Regions from separate parts of the Paracoccus sp. J55 genome, predicted to be linked through region 1. Evidence: riboswitches for the same ligand, from Rfam matches in the RefSeq annotation. Region 1 holds a riboswitch; the other holds the start of a gene.
What was found. A riboswitch is a leader RNA that binds a small molecule or an ion and turns the genes downstream of it on or off. The one in region 1 is predicted to bind thiamine pyrophosphate.

Region 1 (5,759 bases):
ATGACGACGCCATCCGCGCCCATATCCGCGAGATGCTGACCGCCCAGGGCCATTCGGTGATCGAGGCCGGCTCGCTCTCCGAGGCGCGCGGGTTGACCGACCTTCCCGGCCTGACGCTGATCCTGTCGGACCTGCAGCTGGGCGACGGTTCGGGCGCCGATCTGCGCGGCCGCGGCCTGCCTCTGGTGCTGATGACGGCGCTGCCGCCGGGCGATCCGCGCAGATCGGGGCTTGACGGACCGGTCCTGACCAAGCCCTTTGGCGACACCGAACTGGCCGTGGCCATGGCAGAGACCGATGACTGACGCCCCCTTGATCGCCATCCTCGACGACGAACCCGAAATCCGCCGCCTGCTCTCCGCGGCGCTGGAGGAGGCGGGCTTCCGCACCTTAGGCTTCGCCCGCGCCACCGAATTCGAGGCGGCGCTGCGCCGTATCCAGCCCGATGCCTGCCTGATCGACCTGGGCCTGCCCGACCGCGACGGGCTGGCGCTGGTGCACCGGCTGGCCAGCGAATCCGGCGCGGCGATCATCATCATCTCGGGCCGGGCGCAGGTGCAGGACCGGGTGACGGGCCTTGAGCTGGGCGCCGACGACTACATCATCAAGCCCTTCGAGCCGGCCGAGGTCGTGGCCCGCATCCGCGCCCGGCTGCGCAGGCCCCAGCGCGAGACCGGCGCCGGCCGCCAGCAGATCCGCTTCGCCGGATGGTCCGCGGATTTCGACCGCTACACCCTGACTTCGCCCGAGGGCGCCGAGACCCCGATCTCCCATGCCGAGGCCGAGGTCCTGCGGCTGTTCCTCGACAATCCGCGCCGGCTGATCTCGCGCGCGCAGATGCTGGAGACGCTGGGCGGCACGGCGGGCGAAAGCTTCGACCGGGCGATGGACGTGCGCATCTCGCGCCTGCGCACCAAGCTGGGCGAGGACCCGAAGAACCCGCGGCTGATCAAGACGATCTACGGCGCGGGCTATATCTTTCTGGCCGAACTGGGCTAGATTGCCCCCATCCTCGCGGAGATTGCCATGCCCACCGTCTATGTCCTGAACGGCCCGAACCTGAACCTGCTGGGCCAGCGCCAGCCCGAGATCTATGGCAGCACCACGCTGGCTGACGTCGAGCGCGACTGCAAGGCGCTTGGGTCCGAGCTGGGGCTGGACATCGCCTTCCACCAGTCGAACCACGAGGGCGCGATCATCGACCTGATCCACGAGGCCCGGCGGTCGGCCCAGGCCATCGTCATCAACCCGGCCGCCTTCACCCATACCTCGGTGGCGATCCTCGATGCGCTGAACGCCTTCGACGGGCCGGTGATCGAGGTGCATATCTCGAATGTCCACAAGCGCGAGAGCTTCCGCCACCATTCCTATGTCAGCCTGCGCGCCGAGGGCGTGATCGCCGGTTTCGGGGTCAATGGCTACCTGCTGGCGCTGCGCCATGTGGCGAAGCTGGTGGGATAGGGGGGCGGTAGGGGTGAGCCCATTTCTGACGCTCGGAGCACCCCATCGAACCGCAATAGTATCTAGGTGCGTGCAATCTGCTAGACGGAAACGCGATGACGTTTGAGGACCGCATTCGTTCCCTGACAATGCCGCGCCGCGGTGCATATCCGCGTCCTTGGATGACCGATACGGATCCCGATCAGGTCAAGGTCCTGATCGTCGGGGCCAGTTCGGCAAAAACCTTTCATTGCGCTGACGTGGGAACCCACGATCAGTTTCTGGACGCGCTATGGAATCGCAATGGTCGATCCTGCAGGGAGATGTATGATGCGGCCACCACCAAACCGTCAAAGACACGACCCAACTTAGCCCGGCTCTCCAAGATGCTGGCCGAACGCGGGCTAACCTCAATGCAGACGAACATTTCTTGCGCCAGTGCGCGCTATGATGCTGATCTTTCGGATGAAGACCGCGCTCATGGCACCGAAATATTCAAGGCCGTGCTCGAACACGTGCCGTGGCGCGCAATGATCGTCTACGGTGTCGGCGCGTCCAAACAGTTTGGTCGCGCTTTTGGCATGGCAATGCCGCAGGTGCCGTCGCCAGATTCCGCGCCCGTGCAGGTGAGCTTCCGAGAGCGGACGGTGTTTATATCGCCGACGCTAGCGCCGCCGAGATACCGCACTTCCGTTTGGCCGTATCTGGAGCGGGTGGTGGGGATCATCGCAAGCACCGTTTTGTAGTCACACCGATATCGATCATTTAACAGCAGCTTTCCGCAAAGCAGACCTGCTACCTGCCGGCCCTCTTCAAATCACCCCGCGCCGCGCCAGGTCCCGGCCCAGCGCCTCGGCGCCGGTAAAGTGAATCCCGTCCATGCCCAGCGCGCGGGCGCCCTCGACATTGGCCGGGCTGTCGTCGACGAAGATGCAGTCCCCGGGCCGCAGCCCGTTGCGGTCCATCAGCAGCCGGAAGATCGCCGGGTCGGGTTTCAGCACGCCGACCTGGCCCGAGACCAGGATATCGGCGAAGATCGCACCCAGGCGGGGATGCAGCTCCAGCGCATGCGGCCAGGTCTCGGCCGACCAGTTGGTCAGCGCATAAAGCGGCACGTCTCGGGCCAGCAGCGCCTCGGCCACCACCCAGCTGCCGGGCACGGTCTTTTCGATGGTGACGGGAAAGGCCGCCAGATAGCCCGCCAGGTGCCGCGCCTCGTCGCCATGCTCGGCGCGGGCGGCGGCCAGCCCCTCGGCAAAGCTGCGCCCGCCGTCCTGCATCCGGTTCCAGCCGGGAAAGTCGATGCGGGCCATCCAGGCCTCGGCCTCGGTCCGGCTGGTGAAGACATCCGCAAAGGCCAGGACCGGATCCCAGTCGATCAGCACCCCGCCCAGGTCGAAGATCACGCTTTTCATCGCATCCTTCCCTTTCCACCGGGCCCAGATCGGCCGGAATTCCGGGCGGTGTAAAGCCCGAAACCGCCGCAGGCCGCCCGCCATCTTGCCCGGCCAGGCGGACAGATGCGTGACACCCCGCGACGGACCGGCGGCGCTCGGCCCTTGCAAAGCGGGACGCCGGGGCCTAGTGTCGCGCGAAAGACTCATACACTTGGGGAGCCCCGCACGGGGCTGAGAGGTGCCGGGCACCGACCCATCGAACCTGATCCGGGTCATGCCGGCGTAGGGAAGGGTAGAGTGATGCGGCCCCGCAATTCCCGGTCCGCCACCCATCCGCCCCACGTCCCCATGCCCGGCCAAAACGAAAGGCGGGCCATGTCGGGATTGCAGCCCCATCCCATCGCGCTGACCATCGCCGGCTCGGACAGCGGCGGCGGCGCCGGGATCCAGGCCGACCTGAAAAGCTTCTCGGCCCTCGGGGTCTATGGCGCCTCTGTGATCACGGCGATCACCGCGCAGAACACCCGCACCGTCGCTGCGGTCGAGCCGGTCAGCCCCGCCATGGTCGCGGCGCAGATCGACGCGGTTTTCGGCGATCTCGAGGTGCGCGCGGTCAAGATCGGCATGGTCGGCGGCGCAGATGTGATCACAGTCGTCGCCGACCGGCTGGCGGCGCTGCTGGCGGACAATCCGGTGCCGGTGGTGCTGGACCCGGTGATGGTGGCGAAATCCGGCGACGCGCTTCTGCCGGACGATGCCGTCTCGGCGCTGCGCGAGCAACTGATCCCGCTGGCGACGGTGCTGACCCCGAACCTGCCCGAGGCGGCGCGGCTTCTGGGTCGCCCCGCCGCCGCGACGCCCGAGGAAATGCGAGAGCAGGGCGAGGCGCTGCGCGCCCTGGGCGCCGACCATGTGCTGATGAAGGGCGGCCATGCCAGCGAGGACGCCTGTACCGACCTTCTGGTCGGGCCGCAGCCGCTGGTCCTGACGGCCCCGCGCCAGCAGACGCCCAACACCCACGGCACCGGCTGCTCGCTGTCCTCGGCCATCGCGGCGGGGCTGGCCCAGGGCATGGCGGTGCCCGATGCCGTGACCCGCGCCCATGGCTGGCTGCAAGGCGCCATCGCCGCCGCCGATGAGCTGGCGGTGGGGCTGGGCCACGGCCCGGTGCATCATTTCCACGCGCTCTGGAGACGGACATGACCGCGATCACCATCCTGGGCGCCGGGGTGATGGGGCTGTGCATCGCCACCGAACTGGCGGCGCGCGGCACTCTGCCCCGGATCATCGACCCGGCCGGCAAGCCCGGCGCGCAGGCCTGCAGCTGGCGCGCCGGCGGCATGCTGGCGCCCTATTGCGAGGCCGAAAGCGCCGAGCCGGCGGTGCTGCGCCTCGGCCTTGACGCCGCCGACTGGTGGCAGGCGAATGGCGCCGAGGTCATCCGGCGCGGCACGCTGGTCCTCGCCCCCTCACGGGACCGGGCGGAACTCGACCGCTTCGCCCGGCTGACCCAGGCGCATCAGCCGGTGAGTGCCGAGGAGATCGCGGCGCTGGAGCCGGAACTGTCCGGGCGCTTCCCGCGCGGGCTGCATTTCGCCACCGAGGCGCATCTGAACCCGCGCGCCGCGCTGCTGGCCCTGCGCGACCGGCTGGAGGCGCAGGGCGTCGCCATCGAGACCGAGGGCACGCCCGCCGGCCTGATCGTCGATGCGCGCGGGCTGGCGGCCCGCGACCAGCTTCCCGACCTGCGCGGCGTGCGCGGCGAAATGCTGGTGATCCGCTGCCCGGAAGTGACGCTGACCCGCACCATCCGCCTGCTGCATCCGCGCATCCCCCTGTATCTCGTGCCGCGCGGCGAGGGCGTCTACATGATCGGCGCCACGATGCTGGAAACCGGCGGCAAGTATCGCGTCACCGCGCGCTCGGCCGTCGAGATGCTGTCGGCCGCCTATGCCCTGCATCCCGGCTTCGCCGAGGCCGAGATCCTGGAGCTTGGCTCGGATGCGCGGCCCGCCTTTCCCGACAACCTGCCCCGCCTGCGCCGGCGCGGCGGCACGCTTTACGCAAACGGCCTTTACCGCCACGGCTATCTTCTGGCCCCCGCCGTGGCCCGCATGGCCGCCGATTACCTTCTCGAGGGCCGGAAACCGGAGTTCATGGATGAAGATCACCCTTAACGGAGAGGCGCGCGACCTGACCGGCCCGACCGTGCAGGATGCGCTGGCCGAGATCGGATTGGGCGCGGCCAAGGTGGCGACGGCGCTGAACGGCGCTTTCCTGCCCGCCGCCGCCCGGCCCGCAACCACGCTGAAGGATGGCGACGCGCTGGAAGTCGTGGCGCCGATGCAGGGGGGCTGAGATGCCGGTCTTTTACGGAACCGAAGTCGCAAGCCCGCTGATGCTGGGCACGGCGCAATACCCCTCGCCCGCGATCATGGCCGAGGCGTTCCGCGCCTCGCGCGCCGGCATCGCCACCGTCAGCCTGCGGCGCGAAGGCGGCGAGGGCCAGGATTTCCACCGCCTGATCAAGGAGCTGGGCATCCCCGTCCTGCCCAATACCGCCGGCTGCCATTCGGTGCGCGAGGCGGTGACGACCGCGCAGATGGCGCGCGAGCTGTTCGAGACGCCCTGGATCAAGCTGGAAGTGATCCGCGACGACGACACGCTTTGCCCCGACGTGATCGCGCTGGTCGAGGCGGCGCGGCTGCTGTCCGAGGACGGCTTCCAGGTCTTTCCCTATTGCACCGAGGACCTGTCGGTCTGCGGCCGGCTGCTCGATGCGGGCTGCCAGGTGCTGATGCCCTGGGGCGCGCCCATCGGCTCGGGCCGGGGGCTGAACAATCCTTACGGGCTGCGCAGCCTCAGGGCGCATTTCCCCGATGTGCCGCTGGTGGTGGATGCCGGCATCGGCCTGCCCAGCCA
Region 2 (5,759 bases), on a different contig from region 1:
CGTAATCCGGCATCAGCCGCCCGGTCGCGGCCCAGAAGGCCGGCGAATGGTCCATATGCGCCAGATGCGCCACCTCATGCGCCGCGACATAGTCCAGCACCTCGGGCGGCGCCATGGCGAGGCGCCACGAGAACATCAGCCGTCCGTCATGGGTGCAGCTGCCCCAGCGCGAGCGCGTGTCGCGCAGCGCCAGCGCCCGGAAGCCGCGCCCCAGCGCCGCCGCGTAGCGGTCGCAGGCCGCGACCAGCCGGGCCTGCGCCAGATGCTTCAGCCAGGCCTCGACCACCACGCCGGCCGGCCGGGCCTGCGGCACCAGCAGCGCCTCGTCGGTCAGCTCGACCCGGCGCGTGCCTGCCGGAGTGATGCGGCGCAGCCGGCCCTCGACCGGCAGCAGCGCGCCATGCTCGGCAAGCTGCAGCGCCGGCATTTCGGCCCGGGTGCGGCGCAGCCACTCGGCCCGCGACTCGGCAAAGGCGCGGCCGTCCGAAAGGCTGGTGCGGCTGGGCAGGGTCAGCACCACCTCGCCCCCCGCCCGCGCCACGCGCAGCGTCATGCGCCGCGCCCGGGCCGAGCGCCGCAGCGTCACCGGAATGTCGCCTCCGACCAGAATCCTGTCCATCATGTCCCGCATCTTGCGATGGTCCGCCTGTTGCCCCATCTTTCCCCTGCACCGCCACCCGCCCGCAAGGGGAAAAGGCTTTGACAGCCCCGCGCGGCTATGGCAGGGGACAGCGGATTTACCTGAACGCGGCAGAAAAAGAGAATACCATGCCCAAAGAGGAATGGGGCACGAAACGCCTTTGCCCCCATTGCGCCACGCGCTTCTACGACCTGAGAAACGACCCGATGACCTGCCCCGCCTGCGGCGCAGAATTCACGCTGGAAAGCCTGACCAACGGCCGCTCGCGCTCGCTGATCTCGGAAAAGACCGCGGCGCGGGAAGAAGACCAGACCGATCTGGTCGATGACGAGGATCTGGACGACGACGCCGATACCGGCGATCTGGACGACGATCTGCTGGACGACGACGATGACGGCGACATGTCGCTGGACGACATCGCCGACGTGCCCGAGAGCGACGACGAATAAGCCCTCGTCCCGACTGGTCCAGGCCCCGGAACGCGACCCGCGGCCGGGGCCTTTCCTTTGGCGGCCGAAGATGCGGATCATCGACAGACAGGCCATGCGCGCCATCCTGCTGACCCCGGACGACCGGGTGCTGCTGATGCGCGTCGATTACGGCACCGGCGACTGGTGGATCACCCCCGGCGGCGGCGCCGAGCCCGGCGAGACCGCCGAGCAGACCCTGCGCCGCGAACTGGCCGAGGAACTGGGCTTCGCCCTGCCCGCGCTTGGCCCGCTGGTCTGGCGCCGCCGCGTCGCGATGACGCTGCGGCAGCGACGCTGGCGGCAGTCCGAGGACTATTTCCTGATCGAGACCCAGGATTTCGTGCCGGTGATCCGGAACGCGCCCGAGGCCGGCGCCATCCGCGAATTCCGCTGGTGGAGCCTGCCCGAGATGCGCCATACCGGCGAGCGGCTGGCGCCGGCCGCGCTGCCGCGCATCGTGCTGGACTATCGCGCGAACGGGCCGCCCGGCAGCCCGCCCGAGATCGAGATCGTCGAGGATTGACCGTCAGGCCGCGTAGACCTCGTCGAAAAACGCCCGTTCCAGCGTGACGGCGCGCCGGAAGAAGTCGCGCGCCTGATCCGCCGCTCCGGGCCCGGCCCGGTCGAACTCCTCGCGCAGGAAGCCGACGAAATCCCGGAAGAAGGCATTATCGTGCAGTGTGATCCATTCGGCATGGACGAAACGCTCGGGCAGCGGCTGCGGCGCGCGGCTGGCCCAATCGAGGTAAAGCCCCTCGGCCACGTTCAACACCGCCAACACGGCGGGATAGCTGCGCGTCGCCGCCGCCTCGCGCATCAGCGCCTGGAACCCCGCGGTGGGCGCGCTGTCGGGGGTGGCGGCGCGATCCGCCTCGTCCACGCCGAGCGCCGCGAAGGCGCGCAGGAAATAGTCGTTCTCCTCGCCCGAGACCATGCCGGCGAAACGCCCGAAGCGCAGCCGCGATTCGAAGCGGTCGGCCGAGGCGATGGCCGCGCCCAGAAGCGTCAGGAAGGCGTCGAGAAAGCGGTGATCCTGCATCAGGTAGCGCGCCATCGCCGCATCCGCGATGCTGCCGGCGAACAGCTCGCGTACGAAGCGGTGCTCGACGGCGGCGGTCCAGTCCGCGGCGCATTCCCGGCGCAGGGTTTCGAAAAAGCTCTCGGTCATCGGGGCCCTCATGGCTTGGGGCGAGACCGGGTTGCAGTTCGGCCTCGCGGTGAGGCCGGCAAAAGACAGGCGCATCCTTCCCATCCCTTCGCCGGCATGATCCGGATCAGGTTCGAAGGGTCACCGCGCCGCCCGTCGTCGGGTCGATCGAGGCCAGCGGTCTCTCAGCCCCTTGCCGGGACTCCCCTTGGTGGCGCCAGACTAGCGCGCGGCGCGGCGGCTGTCACGGCCTGCCCACAAGATCGTGAGCCGCGAAATCCGGAACCGGCCGGCTGCGGCGCGGCATTGCGTCTTGCAGCCGGGGGCGAGATGTTATCTCGTTGCCGCAGGGCGGGCGCTACCCGCCCGCAGTCAGGACCGGGACCATGACGACGGGCGAAATGCCGAAACCCACGACCGCGACAGAACTGAACGATCCCGCCGCCTCGCGGCAAAGCCCGAAACAGGTCGGCCTGCGCCTGCACCGGCCGCCGCTTCTGACCAATATCTCGGCCGCGCGCTGGCTGCTGCTGGCCATCGTGGCGGCCTCGATCTATTTCTTCCACGGCTTCCTGGTGCCGGTGCTGGCGGCCATGGTGATCGCGCTGGCCAGCTGGCCCCTGCGCGAGCGCGCCGCCCGCCAGCTGAACCTGGGCCGCACCGGGGCGGCGACGGTGCTGGTGCTGGTGCTGGTCTGCTTCCTGCTGATCCCCATCGCCATGGCGCTGATCTATGCCTTCCGCGAGCTGCGCGACTGGATCAACTGGGCGATCGTGGTCAACAGCTCGGGCGCGCCGACGCCGGGCTGGATGGTCGAGCTGCCGCAGGTCGGCGACTGGCTGGACGAGAACTGGCAGACCTATATCGGCCGGCCCGGCGGCATCAGCGAGATCGTGCAGCTGGTCAGCGGCTCGAATATCGGGGCGATCTATCGCGGCGCGGTGACGGCGGGGACGCTGGCCTTCCATCTGGCGCTGACCTTGCTGTTCATGCTGATTACCCTGTTCGTGCTGTATCGCGACGGCGACAAGATCGTGGCGCAGATCGACCAGGTCGGCCGCCGCATCCTGCCCGACCGCTGGAGCAGGCTGTCGCGCGTCGTGCCCGCGACGATCAGCTCGACCGTGACGGGCATGACCCTGATCGCCATCGGCGAGGGGGTGATCCTGGGCGTGGCCTATTGGCTGGCCGGCGTGCCCTCGCCGGTGACCTTCGGGGTGATCACCGGCTTCATGGCGCTGATCCCGGGCGGCGCGCCGCTGTCCTTCACCCTGGTCTCGGCCTATCTGGTGGCCAGCGGCTCGCCCGTCGAGGGGGCGGCGCTGTTCGTCTGGGGCACCTGCGAGCTGTTCGTGGTGGACAAGACCATCCGCCCGGTTCTGGTCGGCGGCCCGGTCAAGCTGCCGTTCCTGCCGACCTTTTTCGGCCTGATCGGCGGGGTCAAGACCATGGGCATCGTCGGGCTGTTCGTCGGCCCGGTGCTGATGGCGCTGCTGGTCTCGATCTGGCGGGAATGGCAGCGCGAGCTTGCCGAAGAAGAGCAGCGGCAGGACAGCAAGCTGATCGGCCTGGAGTGACCGGGGCCTGACCGGCCCCCGGCGCAAGAACGGCGGAACATGGAAAAAGGCGGGGCGCAGATGCGTCCCGCCTTTCCTGTTGCGGCCGGGCTTCCGTCGGCGCCGGCGTCCGGATCAATCCGCCGGAAGCGGCGCCGGAGGCACCACGGGATCCTCCTGCGGCGGCGCGGCCAGCGATTCCGGCAGCGGCGTCAGCGTCACGCCGGCACCGGCGCCCAGCGGCTCGCCCTCGCGATTGGTCTCGGTCGGGGCGACGGCCTCGCCGGGTGCGATCGCGCCCGAGCTCTCGGCCTCGGCTTCGTCCTCGTCCGCGGCGGGGGTCGAGGCCGGCCGGGGCACCGGCACCGGATTGGCCCGGTCGGCCCCGTCGTTGCGCAGGTAGTCGAAGAACTCGCCCTGCGGCTGGATCACCAGCGAGCTGTTCTCGCCCCGCAGCGCCCGCTCATAGGAGGTCATCGAGCGGGTGAAGGCAAAGAACTCGGGGTCGCGGCCGAAGGCATCGGCGTAGATGGCGTTGCGGCGGGCATCGGCTTCGCCGCGCACCACCTCGGCGCGCTTCCGCGCCTCGGAGGTCAGCTCGACCACGGTGCGGTCGGCGGCGGCGCGGACGCGCTGCGCGGCCTCGCCACCGCGGGCGATCTCGTCGGCGGCCTCGCGCTCGCGCTCGGCACGCATCCGGGCATAGGTCGCGGTCAGGTTCTGCTCGGGCAGGTCGGTGCGGGTCAGGCGCACGTCGATGACGCGGATGCCCAGGTCGCGGGCATCGTCGCGCGACAGGTCGCGGATGCGATTCATCAGCGGCGTCCGGTCGTCCGACAGCACCGTGGTCGAGGGCACCGAGCCCAGCACCTGCCGGATCGCATTGGTCACGATCGGCTCAAGCCGGCGCTGCGCGAATTCGATGCCGCCCGCACCCACCGCGCGGCGGAACTGCACCACGTCGGTGATCTGCCAGCGCGCGAAGGCATCGACCACCAGACGGCGGTCGTCCAGCGGCGTGACCTCCATCGGCGGGGTCGGCAGGCCGAGGATGCGGGCGTCGTATTTCACCACATTGTCGAGGAAGGGCACCTTGACGCCCAGGCCCGGCTCCTCGCGCACGTCGACCACTTCGCCGAAGCGCAGGACGAGCGCCTTTTCACGCACATCGACGATATAGAGCGAGGAGATGACCAGGACCGCCACCACGACCAGGAAGGGCAGCGCCAGAAGCGAGATTGCACGGTTCATCACTGGTTCCCCCCGCTGGTGTTGCCCGAATTGGCGTTGCCCGTATTGCGGTTGCCGGAAGCCGGCGCCCCGCTGCGCAACTGATCCAGCGGCAGATAGGGCACCACGCCCGGCCCCGCCTCGCCGTCGAGGATGACCTTGTTCACCCCGCCCAGAACCTTCTCCATCGTTTCCAGATACATCCGCCGGCGCGTCACCTCCGGCGCCTTCACATATTCGTCATAGACCGAGTTGAAGCGCGCGGCCTCGCCCTCGGCGGTGTTCACCGCCTCGGCGCGATAGGCCTCGGCGCGTTCGATCACGGCGGCGGCCTCGCCCCGGGCGCTGGCCAGCACGCGGTTCGCATAGGCGTCGGCCTCTTTCTCCAGCCGGTCGCGTTCCTGCTGGGCGGCCTGCACCTCGCGGAAGCTGTCGATCACCTCGCGCGGGGGGTCGGCGCGGTCCAGGTTGACGCGCAGCACGTTGATCCCCGCCTCATAGGCGTTCAGCGTGTTCTGCACCGCCAGCTTGAGGTCGTCGGCGATGGCACCACGGTCACGGTTCAGGATCGGCGCCAGTTCGGACCGCGCCACGATGTCGCGCATGGCCGATTCCGAAACCGCGCGGATCGTGTCCTCGGGATCGGCGAGGTTGAACAGGAATTTCTCGGGGTCCGAGATGTTCCAGACCACCTGATAGGCCATGTCCACGATGTT

Region 2: another riboswitch for thiamine pyrophosphate. It lies ahead of PARJ55_RS0101030 (TenA family protein); the one in region 1 lies ahead of thiD (bifunctional hydroxymethylpyrimidine kinase/phosphomethylpyrimidine kinase).

Annotation. Positions count from the first base shown of each region.
Region 1 covers NZ_AZVA01000002.1:343,774-349,532, reverse strand. Annotated here, with positions in the region: gene PARJ55_RS0103800 (PAS-domain containing protein) at 1-305, shown strand, start outside; gene PARJ55_RS0103795 (response regulator transcription factor) at 298-999, shown strand; gene aroQ (type II 3-dehydroquinate dehydratase) at 1,027-1,461, shown strand; gene PARJ55_RS23840 (hypothetical protein) at 1,557-2,186, shown strand; gene PARJ55_RS0103780 (HAD family phosphatase) at 2,253-2,855, opposite strand; TPP riboswitch at 3,040-3,143, shown strand; gene thiD (bifunctional hydroxymethylpyrimidine kinase/phosphomethylpyrimidine kinase) at 3,213-4,040, shown strand; gene PARJ55_RS0103770 (FAD-dependent oxidoreductase) at 4,037-5,014, shown strand; gene thiS (sulfur carrier protein ThiS) at 4,998-5,195, shown strand; gene PARJ55_RS0103760 (thiazole synthase) at 5,197-5,759, shown strand, end outside.
Region 2 covers NZ_AZVA01000001.1:207,470-213,228, forward strand. Annotated here, with positions in the region: gene PARJ55_RS0101015 (M48 family metallopeptidase) at 1-619, opposite strand, end outside; gene PARJ55_RS0101020 (FYDLN acid domain-containing protein) at 769-1,089, shown strand; gene PARJ55_RS0101025 (NUDIX hydrolase) at 1,160-1,633, shown strand; gene PARJ55_RS0101030 (TenA family protein) at 1,637-2,278, opposite strand; TPP riboswitch at 2,345-2,476, opposite strand; gene PARJ55_RS0101035 (AI-2E family transporter) at 2,644-3,834, shown strand; gene hflC (protease modulator HflC) at 3,949-5,064, opposite strand; gene hflK (FtsH protease activity modulator HflK) at 5,064-5,759, opposite strand, start outside.